Thiorhodovibrio frisius: one gene and its partner. The protein of the gene in region 1 binds, or shares a complex with, the protein of each later gene. Links are inferred from orthologs where the notes say so. Each region holds a gene or a part of one and is shown in the gene's direction. Other genes may lie near its edges. The genes, in order: metK and groL.

Region 1 (10,514 bases):
CGACCTCATCGACTTTTTTCTGCACGGCTGGCTCGTTTTCATTGAACGCCTTGCCGCACACCACGTCAGTCGCGATGGGGATGGTGGCGCCGCGCGCAGTCATTTTCTCCATCAGTGCCTTGGCGGTGTCGACCAGGTCATGTTCGCACAGAGATTTTCCGACATTATGACCAGCGGCCTTAATGAAGGTGTTGGCGATACCGCCACCAACAACCAGTTGATCAACCTTCTCGGACAAAGCCTCAAGCACCGTCAGCTTGGTCGATACCTTGGAGCCGCCGACGATGGCGACCATGGGCCGCTTGGGCTCGGCCAAGGCTTTCTTTAACGCGTCGAGTTCCGCAGCCAGCAGCAGGCCAGCACAAGCGCTGGGCGCGAACTTACCGGCGCCATGGGTCGAGGCCTGGGCGCGGTGGGAGGTGCCAAAAGCGTCCATCACATAGACATCGCAGAGGCTTGCGTATTGTTTCGCCAGCGCTTCTTCGTCCTTCTTCTCGCCCTTGTTAAACCGCACGTTCTCCAGCAGCACCAATTCACCATCGCCAACTTCCGGTGCTGCGTCCAGATAATCCTTCACCAAGCGCACCTCACGGCCCATCTTAGCTCCAAGATCTGCGGCGACTGGCGCTAATGAATTTTCCTCGGAGTAGACACCCTCTTCCGGGCGTCCGAGGTGCGACATCACCATGACCTTGGCGCCCGCTTTCAGACAGTGCTCAAATGTCGGCATGGATGCGGTGATACGAGCATCGGAGGTCACCTTACCGTCCTTCACCGGAACATTGAGGTCGGATCGGATCAGCACGCGTTTTCCAGCAAGGTCAAGATCGGTCAATTTCTTGAAGGACATGATGCAGCATTCCTCTAGAATTCAAAAAAACAACACACGGGCTCCATCGAGCGATGGCTAATCAATATCGTCAGGCCCCACCACAAGATCGTACTCTTTCACGTTAAAAGCCGGAAAGGTGTAGGTATCGCCTTCATTGTCCTCAACACGGATATCGAAAATAGGCCCGGAATACCCAGTCAATATTACACGACCAGTGCTTCCATTCGGCAGTACATTTTCCTCGCCAAGCACATCATCCTGCCACTCATCCGAGTTTCCGGGGCTCACATAAAGGTACTCAATGGTGTAGCCCGTATTGTTCGTGATATTGACGTAGTAGTCCTCAGCAACGGCGGCCACTGAAAAGCCAAATAAGGCCACGAACAGAAATAGCGTTTTTTTCATTAGTATATTCGCTCAAACAGAGGTGGCTGGAGCGCCCGCCTGGAGGGCGGGCGCCGGTCGCAAACAGATGGTTCAGGACGAGACGTGCTGCGCCATGCGCAGGAAGTTGCAGGTGTAACCGTACTCGTTATCGTACCAGGAGACCACCTTGACGAAGGTTGAATCCAGCATGATGCCAGCACCGGCGTCGAAGATGGACGGGGTGCCGTGACCACGGAAGTCGGTCGAAACAACCTTCTCATCGGTATAGGCCAGCACGCCGGCCAGGTCGCCCGACTCAGATGCCGCCTTCATGGCCGCGCAGATGTCGTCGTAGCTCGCGTCCTTGTTGAGCTCGCAAGTCAGGTCAACCACGGAAACGTCAGATGTCGGCACGCGGAAGGCCATGCCGGTCAGCTTGCCGTTCAGCTCGGGCAGCACCTTGCCGACTGCTTTGGCCGCACCGGTGGAGGACGGGATGATGTTCTCCAGGATGCCGCGACCACCGCGCCAGTCTTTCTGCGACGGGCCATCGACGGTCTTTTGGGTGGCAGTGGCAGCATGGACAGTGGTCATCAGGCCGCGCTTGATGCCCCAGTTGTCATGCAGCACCTTAGAGACGGGTGCCAGACAGTTGGTGGTGCAACTGGCCGCCGAGATAATGGCCTGGCCGTCGTAGGTCTTATGGTTGACACCATAGACGAACATCGGGGTGCTGTCCTTGGAAGGCGCGGACTGCACGACCTTCTTGGCACCAGCATCGATATGGGCCTGGCAGCTCTCGGTGGTGAGGAAAAAGCCGGTGCACTCCAGCACCAGATCGGCGCCGACATCGCCCCAGGCCAGGTTGGCAGGATCGCGCTCGGCAGTCAGGCGAATTTTGTTGCCATTGACGATCATGGTCTTGCCGTCGACGCTGATGTCGCCGGCGAAATTGCCATGGACTGAATCGTACTTGAGCATGTAGGCCAGGTACTCGGGATCGAGCAGGTCGTTGATGCCGACCACCTGCATGTCAGGGAATTCCTTGGAGATGGCACGAAATGCCATGCGACCAATACGACCAAAACCGTTAATACCGACTTTCAAAGGCATAAGAACAACTCCTCAGTAAGTGAAATACAGATCATGCTGCTTTTCTTGCGCGCGCTGGTCCACGAAAGACTTAGAGCAGACTTTCAACTGCTGCCGTGACCGCCTCGGCGGTGACGCCGAAGGCCTTGTAGACATCGCCCGCAGGCGCCGACTCGCCGAAGGTGTCGACACCGATGACCTTGCCATGCATGCCCACATATTTTGGCCATAGGTTGGATACGCCAGCCTCGACCGCAACTCGGGCGCGGACGGATTCTGGCAGCACGGCGGCTTTGTAAGCGTCGTCCTGGGCATCGAAGGTATCCATCGATGGCATAGAGACCACCCGCACCTTGCGCCCCTTGGCGGTCAGAGCCTCGCAAGCCGCCACGGCCAGCTCGACCTCGGTGCCAGTGCCGATGATGATGGCATCAGGCGTGCCCTCGCAGTCGCGCAGCACATAACCGCCCTTTTCGATAGCGCGGAGCTGATCCTCCGTCCGGCTCATGTGCGGCGCACCCTGGCGGGAGAAAATCAGCGCGCTGGGTGCGCCCTGACGCTCGATGGCGCACTTCCAGGCCACCGCGCTTTCGACCGCGTCGCAGGGACGCCAGGTGGACAAGCGCGGGGTCAGGCGCAGTATGCTGACCTGTTCGACCGGCTGGTGGGTAGGACCGTCCTCGCCGAGGCCGATGGAATCATGGGTGTAGACAAAGATCGGGGTGATCTTCATCAGCGCCGCCATGCGCACTGCATTGCGGGCATACTCCATGAACATCAGGAAGGTCGCGCCATAGGGCTTGAAACCGCCGTGCAGCGTCAGGCCGTTCATGATGGCGGACATGCCGAACTCGCGCACGCCGTAGTAAATGTAGTTGCCGCTGGCATTCTTGGGACCGACACCCTTGCAGCCCTTCCACAGCGTCAAGTTAGAGCCGGCGAGATCAGCCGAGCCGCCGAGCAATTCCGGCAGCAGCGGGCCAAAGCCATTGAGCGCGTTCTGCGAGGCCTTGCGGGTAGCGATCTTCTCAGCCTTGGCATCGACTTCCTTGATGAACTCCCACGCCTTGGCATCGAAGTCATCCGGCAGTTCGCCGGCCATGCGCCGCTCGAACTCGGCGGCTTCGCTCGGGTGGGCGCTCTTGTAGGCGGCGAAGCGCTTGTTCCAGTCCTTTTCCAGATCGGCACCGCGCGCCTTGGCGCTCCAACCCTCGTAGATAGCTTTCGGAATCTCAAAGGGGGGATGGGTCCAACCAAGCTTCTCGCGGGTCAAGGCAATTTCGTCATCACCGAGCGGCGCGCCGTGACACTCTTCCTTGCCCTGCTTATTGGGCGAGCCAAAGCCGATAATGGTCTGACAGCAGATCAGGGTGGGCTTGTCGCTGACCGCGCGCGCGGCCTCAATTGCCACCTTCAGCGCCTCGGCATCATGGCCATCGACCTTGGGGATCACATGCCAGCCATAGGCATCAAAACGCTTGGGCGTATCATCGAGGAACCAGGCTGGGGTATCGCCATGGCCGCGCACTTCGCCGTCGATAGAAATATTGTTGTCGTCATAGAAAGCGATCAACTTGCCCAGCCCCAGAGCACCAGCCAGCGAGCAGGACTCGTGGGAGACACCTTCCATCAGGCAGCCATCGCCCAGAAACACATAGGTATTGTGATCGACGATCTCATGACCCGGCTTATTGAACTGGGCGGCCAGAATTTTCTCGGCCAGCGCCATGCCAACGCCATTGGTAATTCCCTGCCCGAGCGGACCTGTGGTGGTCTCGACGCCCGGCGCGTAGCCATATTCCGGATGACCCGGAGTTCTGGAATGCAATTGGCGGAACTGTTTTAAGTCCTCAATGCTCAAATCGTAACCTGTGAGATGAAGCAAAGAGTAGATCAGCATGGAGCCATGGCCGTTCGACAACACGAATCGATCCCGATTAGCCCAGTTGGGGTTAGCAGGATTGTGCTGCATGAAGTCGTTCCACAGCACCTCGGCGATATCTGCCATGCCCATGGGCGCGCCGGGATGACCCGACTTGGCCTTCTGTACGGCATCCATACTGAGCGCACGGATGGCGTTCGCGAGTTCTTTGCGTGAGGACATGAGCCCCTCCCTAGAAGTAAGGTTTAATCAATGCGATAAGAATTCGGTGCGCGCGTCTGGCCATCCTAAGCCGTCTAAACCGAAGCCGTCCGGGGCACCCCATGGGAAAACTGGCGACCGGGCCGAGATCGCTGAAGAGCGCGGCAAGGCAACTCAGCCCAAGCCGCCGACGCCCAATCTGAAATCCCGCCACACGGGAAAAACGCGCGACATAAAAACCGACATATTAAGTAGGAATGCCCCACAGGAGCAACTTTTTCCGAACAGGCACCAAATGCCTCGGACGCTCCGGCTTTCCGGAGCTGCCCAATATCCACCCATCAAATCAGTCGGTTGGGCCTTAAATGCTCCGCTCGTCGTCTAAGCCTGGCAAGCCTAAGGCGCATGGTCCCGCACCCCCGGAGAATGAATCTCTTTGATTAGGGTAAGTCCCCGCAGCCGCCTCAGTCTTCCCGCCACTTAATGGAACAGCCGACACTGGGAATCTGCTTCTCCGGGCCCTTGCCGGTCTCGGCCACTTGCTTCATGCCCTCGAAAAGGTCGCGACGCACGCCCTCGGGCGCGGCTTCCTTGCGGCTTTCATCCAGCCGCCCGCGATACTGAAGCTCAAGCTGTCCGTTGTAACCAAAAAAGTCAGGCGTACAGATGGCACCGAAGGTTTTGGCTACTTGCTGGGTCTCATCGAGCAGATAGGGAAAAGGAAACTGAAATTGCTCGGCAACCTGCTTCATGTTCTCAAACGAATCCTCGGGATAGTCGGTCGGATCGTTCGACATAATGGCGACGCAGTTGACGCCGAGCTCGGCCAGTTCACGCGCATCACGCACGATCCGCTCGCGCACTGCCTGCACATAGGGGCAATGATTGCAGATGAACATCACCAGGAGCCCCTTGGGGCCCTTGCAGTCATCGCGCGTCCAGGTCTTGCCATCCACGCCCGGCAGGGAAAAATCCGGAGCGGGCAGACCGAATTCGCACACCGGTGTTTCGAGTGAAACCATGCTCTGACTCCCCAGGCGAGAGCGCCTGACAGATTGTTCAAAAATTAGCCGTTTAATGGTACCGGAAAGCTCAGATATCCCCAAACCTGATCGCACGCTCGCACCCGACCCGCTGCCCCCGCAAACAAACACTATACGGATGCAACCGGCAACTTCCGGAACGCAATATTACTTTAAAAAACAAGAGTCAAGCGCGTCAGAATAGTTGACTGACCGCTGCGCGCCTTTTGCATTCTGGACGCCTCTGCGGTTACACTGGGGAACTCACCTTCCTTGAGGGCGGCCAATCAGTGGCCAACTTTCTGCCCTCCCATCAACCGACGCCACGCAACATCCAGCGCGCTTGCGCGGGTGCTTTAGGCTTCAACATCCGACAGGAAACCCAACCATGGCGAGAGACTACATATTCACTTCCGAGTCCGTCTCCGAGGGCCATCCCGACAAGGTGGCTGACCAAATCTCCGACGCGGTGCTCGATGCCATTCTGGCCACCGACCCCAACCCAGCCCACGCTCGCGTTGCCTGCGAAACCATGATCAAAACCGGCGCAGTCATCCTGGGCGGCGAGATCACCACCGAGGCATGGATCGATTTCGACACCCTGGTACGCGAGGTGGTCAATGATATCGGCTACAACAGCTCAGATGTCGGCTTCGACGGCTCCACCTGCGCGGTCATGTCACTGATCGGCAAGCAGAGCACCGACATTGCCCAAGGCGTTGATCGTAGCGCGCCCGAGGAACAAGGCGCCGGCGACCAGGGCCTGATGTTCGGCTATGCAACCAATGAGACCGACGTGCTGATGCCGGCTCCGATCACCTATTCGCATCGCTTGGTCGAGCGCCAATCCGAGATGCGTAAGCAACACGTCCTGCCCTGGCTGCGCCCGGATGCCAAGAGCCAGGTGACCATGCGTTACGAAAACGGCAAGGTCGTCGCCGTCGATGCGCTGGTACTCTCCACTCAGCACGACCCGGACATTGATTATGCCCATCTGCAAGAGGCTGTGATGGAGAACATCATCAAGCCGGTGATTCCGCCTGAGTGGATGCACAAGGACACCAAGATCCACATCAACCCAACCGGCAACTTCGTCATCGGCGGCCCTGTGGGTGACTGCGGCCTGACCGGGCGCAAGATCATCGTCGATACCTATGGCGGCATGGCCCGTCACGGCGGTGGTGCTTTCTCCGGCAAGGACCCATCGAAGGTGGACCGCTCCGCTGCTTATGCCGGGCGCTATGTGGCTAAGAACATCGTTGCCGCCGGTCTGGCTGAGCGCTGCGAGATTCAGATCTCCTATGCCATTGGCGTCGCCGAGCCGACCTCGATCTCGGTCGAAACCTTCGGCACCGCCAAAATCGACGAGGATCGTATCGCCATGCTGGTGCGCGAGCACTTCGACCTGCGCCCCTACAACCTGGTCAACATGATGAACCTGATCCAGCCCATCTACCGCAAGACCGCTGCATACGGCCACTTCGGTCGCGAGCTGCCGGAATTCGGCTGGGAGAAGACCGATAAGGCCGCAGCGCTGAAGGATGCGGCAGGGATCTGACACTAGATGCTGGTTTGACCAACGAGGAATTCAAACGCCTACTTAAATCACGCATCCAACCCTCCCTTCCGAGGAGCGCTGCAACCCACCCTGGATTCTCAAATGGATCATCAAGGGCAAGGGCCAGGCTCGGAAGCTGGAGCCCCAACAATTACAACGGCGCTCACTCACGATTCATCAGGAGCTGATTAACCATGAGTGAGTTTACTGACTACAAAGTCGCCGACCTGTCCCTCGCCGATTTCGGCCGCAAAGAAATGGTCATTGCCGAGACCGAAATGCCTGGTCTGATGGCACTGCGCAAAAAATACGGCCCCGAAAAGCCGCTGAAAGGCGCGCGCATCACCGGCAGCCTGCACATGACCATCCAGACCGCGGTGCTGATCGAGACCCTGGTCGAACTCGGCGCCGAAGTGCGCTGGTGTTCCTGCAACATCTTCTCCACCCAAGACCATGCCGCCGCTGCTATCGCCGCGCGCGATATCCCAGTCTATGCCTGGAAGGGCGAGACCCTGGAAGAGTACTGGTGGTGCACCGAGCAGGTCATCAACTGGCCGGACGGCCCCAATGGAGAAAAAAGGGGTCCGAACATGATCCTCGACGACGGCGGCGACGCCACTCTGCTCGTCCACAAGGGCGTTGAGTACGAAAAAGCCGGCAGCGTGCCCAAGGCGACCGCAGACGATAATGAAGAATGGACGGCAGTACTCGGCGTGCTGGGCCGGACCTTCGAGCGCGACCGCGAGCATTGGCACAAAATGGCCAAGGGTATCAAGGGCGTGACCGAGGAGACCACCACCGGCGTGCATCGTCTCTATGAGATGTTCAAAAACGGCACTCTGCTGTTCCCGGCGATGAACGTCAATGACTCGGTCACCAAGTCCAAGTTCGACAACCTCTACGGCTGCCGCGAGTCTCTGGTCGACGCCATCAAGCGCGCCACCGATGTGATGATCGCCGGCAAGGTCGGCATCGTCTGTGGCTATGGCGACGTCGGCAAAGGCTCGGCTGCCGCCCTGCGCGCACTCGGCGCCACCGTCTGGGTCACTGAGATCGACCCCATCTGTGCTCTACAGGCGGCCATGGAAGGCTACCGTGTGGTGCGCCTTGATGAAGTCGCCAACCAGGGCGATATTTTCGTCACCACCACCGGCAACCTGGACATCATCACCCATGACCACATGGCAGCGATGAAGGACCAGGCAATTGTCTGCAACATCGGCCACTTCGATAACGAGATTCAGGTTCAGAGTCTCGCAAAATACGAGTGGGTCAATATCAAGCCGCAGGTCGATCAGATCATCTTCCCCGACGGTCATCGCATCACCCTGCTCGCACAAGGGCGGCTGGTGAACCTTGGCTGCGCAACCGGGCATCCGAGCTTCGTGATGTCCAACTCCTTCACCAACCAGGTACTGGCGCAGATTGAGATCTTCACCAAGCCGGACGAGTATCCGACCGGCGTCTATGTGCTGCCCAAGCATCTCGACGAGGAAGTCGCGCGGCTGCATCTGGAAAAAATCGGCGTCAAGCTGACCAAACTCCGCCCCGACCAGGCGGACTACATCGGCGTCAGCGTCGACGGCCCCTACAAGGCCGAGCACTACCGCTACTGAGCCGGAAGCCTTCCCCAAGCACTTTGGGGAAGGCTGACTTAAATACGGGCGACCTGGGAGAGGCAACTTGGTGGGTAACCTCCAGATCGCCCAATCCCCGCGCGCCCACTCCCGCTCACTATCGCGAAGGCCATACCATGACCAAGCATCTGCAAGACACCCTGAGCTTCGAGGTGTTTCCGCCCAAGACGGACGAGGGGATGACCAAGCTCAAACGCGCGGTCACCCAACTGAATCAGCTCAAACCACTCTACTTTTCATGCACCTACGGCGCCGGCGGTTCCACCCGCGAGCGCACCTTCGAGACTGTCTCCTGGCTGCGCGAACAAGGCATCGAAACCGCGCCCCATCTTGCCTGCATCGGTTCCGGCAAGGAGGAAATCCGCGACATTGTCGAGCACTACAGCCAACAGGGCATCACCCGCCTGGTGGCACTGCGCGGCGATCTGCCCTCCGGCATGGGTCGACCCGACCGCGGCACCTTTCGCTATGCCAGCGAACTGGTCGCATATCTACGCGAAGCCTATGGCCAGCAATTCAGCATCGAAGTGGCCGCCTACCCGGAATTCCACCCACAGGCCGCCTCAGCCAGCGCCGACCTAGAGCACTTCAAGCACAAGGTGGCCTGCGGCGCGGACACCGCTATCACCCAATACTTCTACAACGCCGATGCCTACTTCGCCTTTGTCGACGCCTGCGAAAAACAGGGCATCGCCGTGCCCATTATTCCCGGCATCATGCCCATCACCAATTACTCCCAGCTCGCGCGCTTCTCAGACGCCTGCGGGGCCGAAATCCCGCGTTGGATACGCCGCCGGCTGGAAGCCTTCGGCGAAGACCGCGAGGCCATCCGCGCCTTCGGCCACGACGTCGTGCTCAAGCTGTGCGAGCGCCTAGTCGCCGGCGGCGCTCCGGGGCTGCACTTCTACACCATGAATCAGGCCAAGCCCATCCTGGCGCTATGCACCGACCTCGGCGTCACGCCAAAGCTAGCCGGGGATGCGGCGGCAGATTAAGGGTGGATTAACCTCGGTGTCGCGATCAAGTATCCCAGCGGCCCGCTTGTTGCGGCGAGATGATTCGCCGAAGCGGAGTTGACCGATACGACCTTGAGGATTGCTCGCAAAATCAACCAAGCCCGGATCGGCCACAACCCAAAGTAACTGCGAATTGTCAGCGACAAGCGCCCGGATGCTTTTTACAGTGGTAGCCGAAATCATCCACTCCTCCTTGGATTTGGCCGCCCCACGCCTGTGGCGCGGCCTATTTTTTGCGCCCCACAGCCGCTCAGCCAATCCGCAAAATTTAGCCGACACCGGGTCCAAAACATAGCCATTTATCGATAGATCGCACGCTCAACATCTATCATCAACGATGGCGGCATGGGTTAATCTAAGCGGTCAAATCGGCGATGAAACAAGCCTCCCGCGCGCTTCATGCTGCGCCCTGCCCCGAATGCCGCAAGCCCCAACAGTCAGTCGAATCTGGTGAGTCCGATGAAATCTCCGCTCCTGCTGGCCCTGCTCCCCTTCCTGCGCTGGTTCCCCATGACCCGCGTCACACTGCAAGCCGACTTGATCGCCGGCATCACAGTCGCACTGGTGCTGGTACCACAGAGCATGGCCTATGCCCAGCTTGCCGGACTGCCGGTGGTCTATGGGCTCTATGCTTCCTTCGTTCCCGTCATCATCGCCTCGCTGTGGGGTTCGTCCAACCAACTCCACACCGGCCCGGTGGCCATGCTCTCGCTCATGTCCGCTGCCGCGGTGCTGCCGCTGGCCGCTTTCGGCAGTAAAGAATTCCTGCAACTGTCCATTATGCTCGCGCTCATGGTCGGAGTGCTGCGCCTGCTGCTCGGACTGCTGCGCTTGGGCATCATCGCCAATTTTCTATCGAGCCCGGTCATCATCGGCTTCACCAATGCCGCCGCCCTGATCATCGGCCT
Region 2 (10,417 bases), 4.2 Mb from region 1 along the record:
GCCAGGCTGGCCGGCGCGAACACCTGCTGAATCCGGGTGACATTCCCGTCATCCAAAGTGATCGAGGTGGCCAGGTCACCTATCACGGACCCGGCCAGGTTGTGGTCTATGTCCTGCTCGACTTGCGCCGCCTCGGGCTTGGCGTGCGACAACTGGTCAACCTGCTCGAGCAGGCAGTGGTTGTCGTGCTCGATGCTCAGGGGATTGCGGCGGCCACCCGGGCCGGAGCCCCCGGTGTCTATGTGGGAGCGGCGAAAATCGCGGCGCTCGGTCTGCGCGTGCGCCGCAGTTGTAGTTACCATGGCCTCGCGCTCAATGTGGCGATGGACCTGGCACCCTTCTCGCGCATCCATCCCTGCGGCTATCCTGGGCTAAAAGTTACCCAAATGGCCGATCTTGGTTGTCTTCTCCCGCCTGCCGCTGTCGCTGCGGTTCTGGTCGATGAGCTGGGTATCTCGCTTCAATCCGCCTGAGCTTGGTTTGGCGTGCGAAACAGTGCCAGCGGAAAGGTTTCGGTAATCAGGATCACCGGCTCGCTGCCGATGATAATCCGATAGGTCCGGAACAGGCTGTCGCCTTGCGGGCTTTGCCCCGCATCCGCAGTTCCCGGATTGACGCCGACCTCCATCACCTCGCGGTAGCTTTCGAGTCCGCTGTCGCGGATCAGGGCGCCAATGCCGATTTCGCGGTCGATCAGACGTTGGCGGAAATGATCGGGAACCCGTTCGGAGCGAACCACCGAGTCGGCACGCGCATACTCAAGGCCGGAATCGCCGCCGCGCAGACGAACCCGTCGCGCCAGGGCGCGGTCGCCCGGACGGATCTCAACCCAGGGAATGGCCGCTTCAGCTGTTGTGAATTCCTGATACAGGGTATCGACCATTACCGGTTCCCAAAAAAACGCCTCGAGAATCTTGGTGACCGTGCCATCGGTGACCAGCAGTGCGCGCAGAAAAGCCGGCAGGGACTGAATGGCGCGGCGGCTGCCATCAAGGCAGGCAATGGTGCCATCGCGCACAAACCCTTGGCAGCGAAAGGGATTGGCCTCGGCGGAGGTGTCCGCTGCGCGGGCGTTGGGGTAGAACTGCTTCATTCGGAAACTGATGTCCTGATTGTTTGACCGGCTGCGCGGATGCTGGCTTCATCGGGCAAGGGTAAGATGAAACGCGGGCGCCAGAGTCTTGTTGTCGGCACAAAAATGGGCGGGAAGGCAGAATCTGATGCTTGGGGCTCGAATTTTTCTCAGACTGTGGTATAACAAGCGCGCCATAAGGCAACAGTTATTTACGGAGAAGATGCTATGACTAAGCGTACGAAACTCGCCTCTCTGTCCATCGCCGCCGTGCTGAGCGCCGGTATGCTGGGCGGTTGTGCTACCGATCAGGAAGCACGTGACATGGCTGCCGCAGCCATGGATTCAGCCAATGCAGCCCAGGCGTGCTGCAATGCGAACGAAGAGCGCATTAACCGCATGTATCAGAAGATCATGTCCAAGTAATGCCAGCTGGCTGATTCTTGCCGGCCGCCCACCACGGTGGGTAGGCCGGTATTTTTCTGAACAACCTGTCTGACCTGATCCCAGTTGATCGCCACCCCCGGCGCCTGCTTGATGGATGCCGGAATCACATCTTCCACGCTCACGCTGGCACGCTGTTCGTCAGTCGCGTTTGCTTCCAGATAAAGCTCATCGCCCAGCCAGCCCGCCTTGTAGGGCTGATCCACAATTGTCACCGGTGTTCCAACCGGAACCCTGCCAAACAGACTCTCGATATCCTCAGGAAACATGCGGGTGCAGCCGTGGCTCACAGGCATGCCAACGCCCCAGGGCTTGTTGGTGCCATGGATCAGGTAACTGCGATTGCTCAGGCGCATCGCATAGGCCCCCAGCGGATTGTCCGGTCCGGCAGGCACCACGGCGGGCAGAATATCGCCCTTGGCCGCATGTTCGGCGCGGATGGATGCCGGTGGCGTCCAGGTTGGGCCCTTAATCTTCTCGACAATGCTGTAGCGACCAACTGGCGTCTCCCAGCCCTCACGCCCGGTGCCAACCGAATAGGTCTCGACCTCCTGTGCTGAGCGGAAGTAATAGAGTCGCTTCTCGGCGGTGTTTAGCACCAGGCCGTTTCGTGGCGCGTCTGGCAACACCTGGCGCGCTGGAATCAGCACATCGGCACCATCTGCGGGCACCCACATATCGACATTCGGATTGGCCTGCTCCATCTCATCGAAGCCTAGGCCGTTATGACGGCCGATATCGAGCAGCGTCTGGCGCGAGTCGGCCTTGACATAGAAAGGCGTGCCAATGACATCATCATTGGGGCTCGTGAGTCTGTATGGCTCTGATGCCAGCCCGACTCCCGAGGCCAGAGCCAATAGCCACAGACCGCCCGTCAGCCAGAATGCGGCGTTTTTGCGGCGCCTACTGATTCGGGGCTTGATTTGTGCCATCAATGGCCAGGATGATGCGCGACATCCTTCCAGATTACTTGCTTGAAAGCTCAGGCTGCTGTTGTGACTTGTCATACCCACAAACTCCAGTGCGTGCGAAATATCGGCGTTGCCGCCCATGTCGATGCCGGCAAAACCACCCTGACCGAGCGCATTTTGTTCTATACCGGCGCTTTGCACAAAATTGGTGAAGTGCATGAAGGCGCCGCCCACATGGACTGGATGGCCGAGGAACAGGAACACGGCATCACCATCACCGCTGCGGTGACACGTGCGCCCTGGCGCGAGCACCTGCTGCAAATCATCGATACTCCGGGCCATGTCGATTTCACTATTGAGGTGGAGCGCGCCATGCGCGTTCTCGACGGCGTAATCCTGGTGCTCGATGGCGTGCGTGGGGTCGAGCCCCAGACCGAAACCGTATGGCGCCAACGTTGCCATTTTCAGCTCCCGACGCTGTTTTTTATTAACAAGATGGACCGACCGGGGGCCGATTTCACCCAGGCCATGGCTGATATTGCCACACGGCTCGGCGTTGCGCCGGTAGCGGTTACCTTACCACTGCCTGAGCGCAACGCGGTGATTGATCTGATCCATGGGGAGTTGATTGAGTTCCATGGCGAGCAGGGGGAGGCGCCCCGACGTGCGCTCTGTCCCGATGCGCTCTGGAAATCGGTGGCCGGGCTGCGCGAGTCCTTACTGCTCGCGCTGGCCGAAGTCGACGATGCCCTGGCCGAGCCGGTGCTGGCCGGCGAGTCTGTGGCGCCTGATGCGCTTCTCGCTGCCCTGCGCCAGGGAACCTTGAGCGGTCGGCTATTTCCCTGCTTTGGCGGCAGTGCGCTGCGCAATCTTGGGGTGCAGCCGCTGCTCGACGCGGTGGTCGAGTTGCTGCCGGCGCCGACAGATCGCCCGCCGATGCCCGCGCAGCGCCTCCCGGCAAGAGCAGACACTCCCGAGTCAGGCGGCCAACCAGCAACCGAGTCCATTGTTATAGGCGGCGACGGGCCGCTTGTTGCTCTGGTGTTCAAGGTGCAGCTCTGGGATGGGCGCCGGCATTGCTTCACGCGCATTTATCGCAATCGCATCCGTCCTGGCGACGCTGTGGCCTTCATCGGCGCCGATGGCCAGATTGTCAAAGAGCATGTCGCGCGCATTTTCGACATCGACGCCGGCAAAAAAACTAAGCTTGAGGAGGCTGGCCCCGGGCAGATCGTCCTGCTGGCCGGCCTGCGTCATGCCGCAACCGGCGATACTCTGTGCCATCCCGAGCATGTTGTCAGCCTCGAGCGCATCGACACCCGCACCCCGGTGCTCAGTCTGGCCATCGAGCCGGGCAGCAGTGCCGATGAAGACAAGCTGCTCGAAGCCCTGGACAAGGTGGTGCAGGAAGACCCGACGCTGCGAGTGGAAGAAGACCCGGACACCGGTCAGCGTCTGCTGCGCGGCATGGGCGAGTTGCACTTGCAGATTGTGCTGGAGCGCCTGGCGCGCGAGTTCCAGCTGCAAGTGCGCAGCGGGCGACCGGCGGTAGCGGTGCGCGAGAGTATCGGCGGCGAGGTGACAGTTGCCGAACTCTATCAGCATCCCGCCTCACCCGATGGCAAGCATCCGGAGGCTCGCGCCGCGGTCGAGCTGCACCTGACACCGGGCGCACGTGGCTCGGGTGTGCGGGTGATCGGGGAGCCGCAGGTGCAGCCCCTGGGTGCCGAGTTGAACGATGCCCAGCGCCAGGCTCTGCACGCGGGCTTGCAGCTGATTTTAAGCAGCGGCCCGCTACAGGGGGCGCCCCTAGAGGACGTGATTGTCGAGCTGCGCCAGGTGGAGCTTTTCGGGCAGGCCAGCCCGCCCGAGGCGCTGAGCGCAGCCGCAGCCAAGGCACTGCGCAAGGGGCTGAGCCAGGCCGGCCCGGTGATTTTGCATCCGCTGATGCGCGTCGACCTAGTGGTGCCGGAGGATCATCTGGGCCAGGTGTTAGGCGATCTGCAAGCCCGACATGCGAGCATTCGCTCAACCTCGCTGCATGAAGGCGGTGGCGAAGGCGAGGCGCGCGTGCAGTGCGCCGTGGCGCTTGAATCTCTGCTCGGCTACGCGACCGAACTGCGCAGCCTGACCCAGGGGCGCGGTCAATTCAGCATGCAGTTCGAGCGCTTCGACGCCATCTAACCTATTCCCTTCCCGTGCTCCCAAGGCCCGCTAACGCGGCTCAGGGCACAAGAATGTCTGTCGCAATGGTGCTGACTCTTGACACACCCCTTGACATAGAGCGAGTCGGGACTATTATTAGCACTCGCTACTGATGAGTGCTAACAACCCCCGTCTGCGGACCGGGCTGAGCGGCGCTCGACCACTCACACCACATTGAGGGGACTCAAACAATGAATATCCGTCCTTTGCACGACCGCGTCGTTATCCGTCGCATGGAAGAAGAGCGCACCACCGCTGGTGGCATCGTCATTCCAGACAGCGCTGCTGAAAAGCCAATCCGTGGCGAAGTCATGGCTGTTGGCAACGGCAAGATCATGGACAGCGGCGACTCCCGCCCGCTCGACGTCAAGGTCGGCGACAAGGTGCTGTTCGGCAAGTACTCGGGCACCGAGGTCAAGGTCGATGGCGAAGATCTTCTCGTGATGCGCGAGGAAGACATCATGGGTGTCATCGAGGGCTAAGCCTTCGCGCACCCTGACCCACAAGCAATTTCGTTCGCGTCACCCTGTCGCGAGACCAGTTTAGATCACGGGAGCAAACTCCAATGAGTGCAAAAGAAGTTAAGTTTGGATCTGATGCGCGCGCGCGCATGATGGATGGCGTCAATGTCCTGGCCAACGCCGTCAAAGTTACCCTGGGCCCGAAAGGCCGCAACGTCGTGCTGGAGAAGTCCTTCGGCTCACCCACCGTCACTAAAGATGGTGTCTCTGTGGCCAAGGAAATCGAACTGAAAGACAAGTTCGAGAACATGGGCGCCCAGATGGTCAAGGAAGTCGCTTCCCAGACCTCCGACGTCGCCGGTGACGGCACCACGACCGCTACCGTGCTGGCTCAGGCCATGGTGCGCGAAGGCCTGAAGGCCGTCGCCGCTGGCATGAACCCGATGGACCTGAAGCGCGGCATGGACAAAGCCGTCGAGAGCGCCGTCGAGCAGTTGCGCGCCCTGTCGCGTCCTTGCTCCGATAACAAGGAAATCGCCCAGGTCGGCACCATCTCAGCCAACTCCGATGACAGCATTGGCGAGATTATCGCCGAGGCGATGGAGAAGGTCGGCAAGGAAGGCGTCATCACCGTTGAAGAAGGCAAGTCGCTGCACAATGAGCTGGATGTCGTCGAAGGCATGCAGTTCGACCGTGGCTATCTGTCGCCCTACTTCATCAACAACCAGCAGAGCCAGACCGCTGAACTGGAAGACCCCTACATCCTGCTGCACGACAAGAAGATTTCCAACATCCGCGACCTGCTGCCGGTGCTCGAGGGCGTGGCCAAATCCGGCAAGCCGCTGATGATCGTCGCCGAGGATATCGAAGGCGAGGCTCTGGCCACTCTGGTGGTCAACTCCATCCGTGGCATCATTAAGGTCTGCGCAGTCAAGGCTCCTGGCTTCGGTGACCGTCGCAAGGCCATGTTGCAGGATATCGCCATCCTGACCGGCGCCACCGTGATCTCCGAGGAAGTTGGTCTGTCGCTTGAGAAAGCCACCCTGAATGAACTCGGCCAAGCCAAGAAGATCCAGGTCAGCAAGGAAGAAACCACCATCATCGACGGCTCCGGTTCCGATGTCGACATCAAGGGCCGCTGCGAGCAGATTCGCGCCCAGGTCGAGGAGACTACCTCCGACTACGACCGCGAGAAGCTCCAGGAGCGTCTGGCCAAGCTGGCCGGCGGCGTGGCCGTCATCAAGGTGGGCGCCGCGACCGAAGTCGAGATGAAGGAAAAGAAAGCCCGTGTCGAGGATGCCCTGCACGCCACCCGCGCGGCAGTCGAGGAAGGCATTGTGCCCGGCGGTGGTGTGGCACTGGTGCGCGCGCTCAACGGCGTGCGTGGCCTCAAGGGCAATAACCACGACCAGGATGTCGGTGTTGGTATCGCCCTGCGCGCGATGGAAGAGCCGCTGCGCCAGATTGTGCATAACGCCGGCGCCGAGGCCTCAGTTGTGCTGCAGAAAGTTGCCGAAGGCGAAGGCAATTACGGCTACAACGCCGCTAGCGGCGAGTATGGCGATTTGGTCAGCATGGGTATTCTCGACCCGACCAAAGTGTCCCGCACCGCGCTGCAGAACGCCTGCTCCATCGCCGGTCTGATGATTACCACCGAGGCCATGGTGGCCGAGGAGCCCAAGGACGATGCACCTGCCGGTGGCGGCATGGGCGGCGGCATGGGTGGTATGGGCGACATGGGCGGCATGGGCATGATGTAAGCCTGGCCCCTGTAGCCTTAGCCCGGCAACCGGCGTGTCACGCCGGTTGCCGTTTCTTTGGCAGTGACCCGATAACGCCCTCAGCAACGCATCTTTGCTGAGGGCGTTTTTTTTTGGCCACAACCGATTTTCGGCAACTGAGAAGACTGGGGAGAAGCAAGCATGCGTCCAACCGGGATATTTTTTGGCTACATGCTCGGCTGCCTGTTGCTCGCGGCGCTGCTCAGCATCCCGCTGCTCGATAGCGACCTGCTGGCCGATGAAGACCCTCAGCGGGTACTGGGGCGCCTAGCGCAAGTCTTGATGCTCCTAGGCCTGTGGCCCTTCCTGCGTGCGCTCGGACTGGCGCGTCGTGCGGCTCTGGGGTACAACAGCTTGCCGTTCCAGGACTTCCGCCGCGACGCATTCCGCGGTTGGTTGTTCGGCAGCCTAATGATGGCCGCCATCGTCATCCTGCTGGTTGTGAGCGGTGCTCGGGCACTCGAGGTATGGTCCTTTGGCTGGCTGCTGGAGTTGCTCAAAACTGCCCTGCGCGCCTTGATCGTCGGGTTATTGATCGCTGTGCTGGAGGAGACTTTTTTTCGCGGCGCGCTCTTTACCGCAATTCGCCGCCGCGATGGTCTGGTGCAAGCCGCTGGTTGGTCCGCCGCGCTCTACGCGGTGGTGCATTTCATGAAGCCGCACGGTTTGCCGGCGGACATGGCGCCAGACGCGCTTGGCATTGCCTGGATGGTCGCTAGCGTATTCGCAGGGTTGTTGGAATGGCGCAATCTGGATTCTCTCGTCGCGCTTTGGCTCGCCGGAGTGTTGCTAGCACTGTTGCGCGAGCGTACTGGCAGCATTGCTTTCGGCATCGGCGTGCATGCGGCTTGGGTGTTCGTCATCCAGACCAGCCGCCGCCTGACTGATGGGGTCGACCAGGCCGGCTGGGCCTGGCTTGCGGGTGACTATGACGGCATCATCGGCTGGCTGGCCGTCGCCGTTCTGGCCATGACCATCACGGCCGAAAGGCTCAGCGTGCGGATGCACCGGGGCAGTGCCCGCAACGAGCAGAGTTCAATCGGCCCCTGACGGATCTTCCAGACCTTTGCCCTAACGCAATGCTGGGATCAATCCGTCATGGCGGGGCCGTCTGAAGCAGCCTTGAGGCAAGTCAGACCCTGAAGGGTGGATCGGATACTGGTACGCCAATCACTCATTGTGCTGGTGAACCTTATAGCCTTCGCGATTGCATAGTGCATCGCGCTCAGCTTCTTTCAGATCCTCGCGCATCATTTCCGCCACTAATTGCTCGAAGCGTATTTCTGGCTGCCAGCCGAGCTTTTCCTTGGCTTTGCTTGGATCGCCCAGCAGAGTTTCAACCTCAGTCGGGCGGAAATAGCGTGGATCGACTTCGATCAGGCAGGCGCCGCTGCTCTGGTCATAGCCTTTTTCGTCGACGGCCTGGCCTTCCCAGCGCAGATGGATGCCGATTTCGCGTGCGGCGATCTCGACAAAGTCGCGCACTGAGTATTGCTTGCCGGTGGCGATGACGAAATCCTCGGGCTGCTCCTGCTGCAACATCATCCATTGCATGCGCACATAATCCTTGGCGTGACCCCAGTCGCGTTTGGCGTCCATGTTGCCTAAGTAAATCTGCTCCTGCAGGCCAAGTTTGATTCGCGCCAGTCCCCGGGTGATTTTGCGGGTGACGAAGGTTTCGCCACGGATGGGGCTTTCGTGGTTGAACAGGATGCCATTGCAGGCGTAGATGCCATAGGCCTCGCGATAGTTCACCGTGATCCAATAGGCGTAGAGCTTGGCCACCGCATAGGGCGAGCGCGGGTAGAAGGGCGTGGTTTCGCGCTGTGGGACTTCCTGCACCTGACCGTAAAGCTCGGAGGTGGAGGCCTGGTAAAAGCGGGTTTTCTTCTCCAGCCCGAGGATGCGGATGGCCTCTAGCAGCCGCAGCGCGCCGAGACCGTCGGAATCCGCCGTGTATTCAGGCTCCTCGAACGAAACAGCCACATGGCTCTGCGCGGCCAGGTTGTAGATTTCATCCGGCTGCACCTGCTGCATGATGCGAATCAGGCTTGAGCTGTCCGTCATGTCTCCGTGGTGCAGCACAAAGCGGCGGCCGGACTGATGGGGGTCCTGATAGAGATGGTCGATACGGTCGGTATTGAACAGCGAGCTGCGTCGCTTGATGCCGTGCACGATATAGCCTTTATCGAGCAGGAATTCTGCCAAGTAGGCTCCATCCTGGCCGGTGATGCCGGTAATGAGTGCGGTTGTCATTGGAGGGGCAGGTACTCTATTGAACGAAAAATGCCAATCATCATCCACGCAGGGCGATGGCAGGATGCCTGGGGAAGCATCACGGGCGTCCGGATTGCACGCTTTGATGGAGCTGCAGAAGTACCGTGCTTTCCCCCTTTTCTGCGGGCTCCTTCACCCTGGAGCCGCACCTCCATAGCCGCTGTCGCGCAGCGCCAGCTCGACCTCGCCCAAGATGGCTGGATCATCAATGGTGGCGGGCGCTCGGTAGGGGGTGCCTTCGGCGATGCTCTTCATGGTGCCGCGCAGGATCTTGCCTGAGCGGGTCTTGGGCAGGCGCTCGACGATGATTACTGTCTTGAAGGCCGCCACTGGACCAATTTGCTCGCGTACCAGATTGATCAGCTCTTTTTGCAGGGCCTCGGGCGCCGTGTCGATACCCGACTTGAGGACCACCAGACCGACTGGCAGCTCGCCTTTGAGCGTGTCGGCGACGCCAATCACGGCGCATTCGGCCACCGCCGGATGATTGGCCAGCACGCCCTCCATGGCGCCGGTCGAGAGCCGGTGGCCGGCGACATTGATGATGTCGTCGATGCGACTCATCACGAACAGATAGCCATCTTCGTCGAAGTAACCGGCATCGCCACTTAAGTAATAACCCGGCTGGGCAGACAGATAGGACTGCACGAAGCGTTCGTCGTTACCCCACAGGGTCGGCAAGCAGCCGGGTGGCAGCGGCAGGCGGATCATGATGCGCCCGATGGTGTCGGGCGCGACCGACTCGCCGTTATCATCGAGTACTTGCACGTCAAAGCCTGGCACAGGTCGGGTCGGGGAGCCGGGTTTGACCGGGAGCTGTTCGATACCGAGGCAGTTTGCGGCAATGGCCCAACCGGTTTCGGTCTGCCACCAGTGGTCGATGACGGGCACCTTCAACTTATCCTGTGCCCACTCCAGGGTGTTCGGGTCGCAGCGCTCGCCGGCGAGGAAGAGCGTGCGCAATTTGTCCAGCCGGTAGTGCTTGAGTTGTTCGGCATTGGGATCATCGCGCTTGATGGCGCGGAAAGCTGTGGGCGCGGTGAAGAGCACCGAGACGCCGTATTCTTCAATCACCCGCCAGAAAGCACCGGCATCCGGGGTGCCGACTGGTTTGCCCTCGTAGAGCACAGTGGTGCAGCCATGCAGCAGGGGCGCGTAGACGATGTAAGAATGCCCGACCACCCAGCCAACGTCGGACGCGGCCCAGTAGACCTCGCCCGGTTCGACGCCATAGACATGGCGCATGCTCCAGCACATGGCCACCGC

The links.
Region 2: the proteins of metK (region 1) and groL are in contact, whole or in part, in a cryo-EM structure (PDB 8P4O), measured with the Escherichia coli proteins. The link is inferred for Thiorhodovibrio frisius from one-to-one orthologs.

What each region holds. Positions count from the first base shown.
Region 1 is NZ_CP121471.1:4,468,470-4,478,983, forward strand. What follows is about bases 4,888-7,868. They hold metK (methionine adenosyltransferase), read left to right. Parts: upstream 4,888-5,783; coding sequence 5,784-6,953; downstream 6,954-7,868. Other genes in these bases: Thiofri_RS20490 (thioredoxin family protein), read right to left, coding at 4,888-5,395; ahcY (adenosylhomocysteinase), read left to right, coding at 7,148-7,868. In the rest of the region: Thiofri_RS20470 (phosphoglycerate kinase), read right to left, coding at 1-850; Thiofri_RS20475 (hypothetical protein), read right to left, coding at 908-1,237; gap (type I glyceraldehyde-3-phosphate dehydrogenase), read right to left, coding at 1,310-2,311; tkt (transketolase), read right to left, coding at 2,382-4,394; more of Thiofri_RS20490, read right to left, coding at 4,838-4,887; more of ahcY, read left to right, coding at 7,869-8,569; metF (methylenetetrahydrofolate reductase [NAD(P)H]), read left to right, coding at 8,707-9,585; Thiofri_RS20510 (SulP family inorganic anion transporter), read left to right, coding at 10,066-10,514. UniProt on the Escherichia coli protein: Catalyzes the formation of S-adenosylmethionine (AdoMet) from methionine and ATP.
Region 2 is NZ_CP121471.1:303,662-314,078, reverse strand. Bases 4,642-7,525 are described here. They hold groL (chaperonin GroEL), read left to right. Parts: upstream 4,642-5,197; coding sequence 5,198-6,853; downstream 6,854-7,525. Other genes in these bases: Thiofri_RS01685 (CPBP family intramembrane glutamic endopeptidase), read left to right, coding at 7,016-7,525; groES (co-chaperone GroES), read left to right, coding at 4,824-5,114. In the rest of the region: lipoyl(octanoyl) transferase LipB, read left to right, coding at 1-473; Thiofri_RS01715 (chorismate--pyruvate lyase family protein), read right to left, coding at 461-1,093; Thiofri_RS01710 (alanine-zipper protein), read left to right, coding at 1,301-1,498; Thiofri_RS01705 (L,D-transpeptidase family protein), read right to left, coding at 1,477-2,448; Thiofri_RS01700 (elongation factor G), read left to right, coding at 2,512-4,611; more of Thiofri_RS01685, read left to right, coding at 7,526-7,924; gmd (GDP-mannose 4,6-dehydratase), read right to left, coding at 8,045-9,130; Thiofri_RS01675 (propionyl-CoA synthetase), read right to left, coding at 9,284-10,417.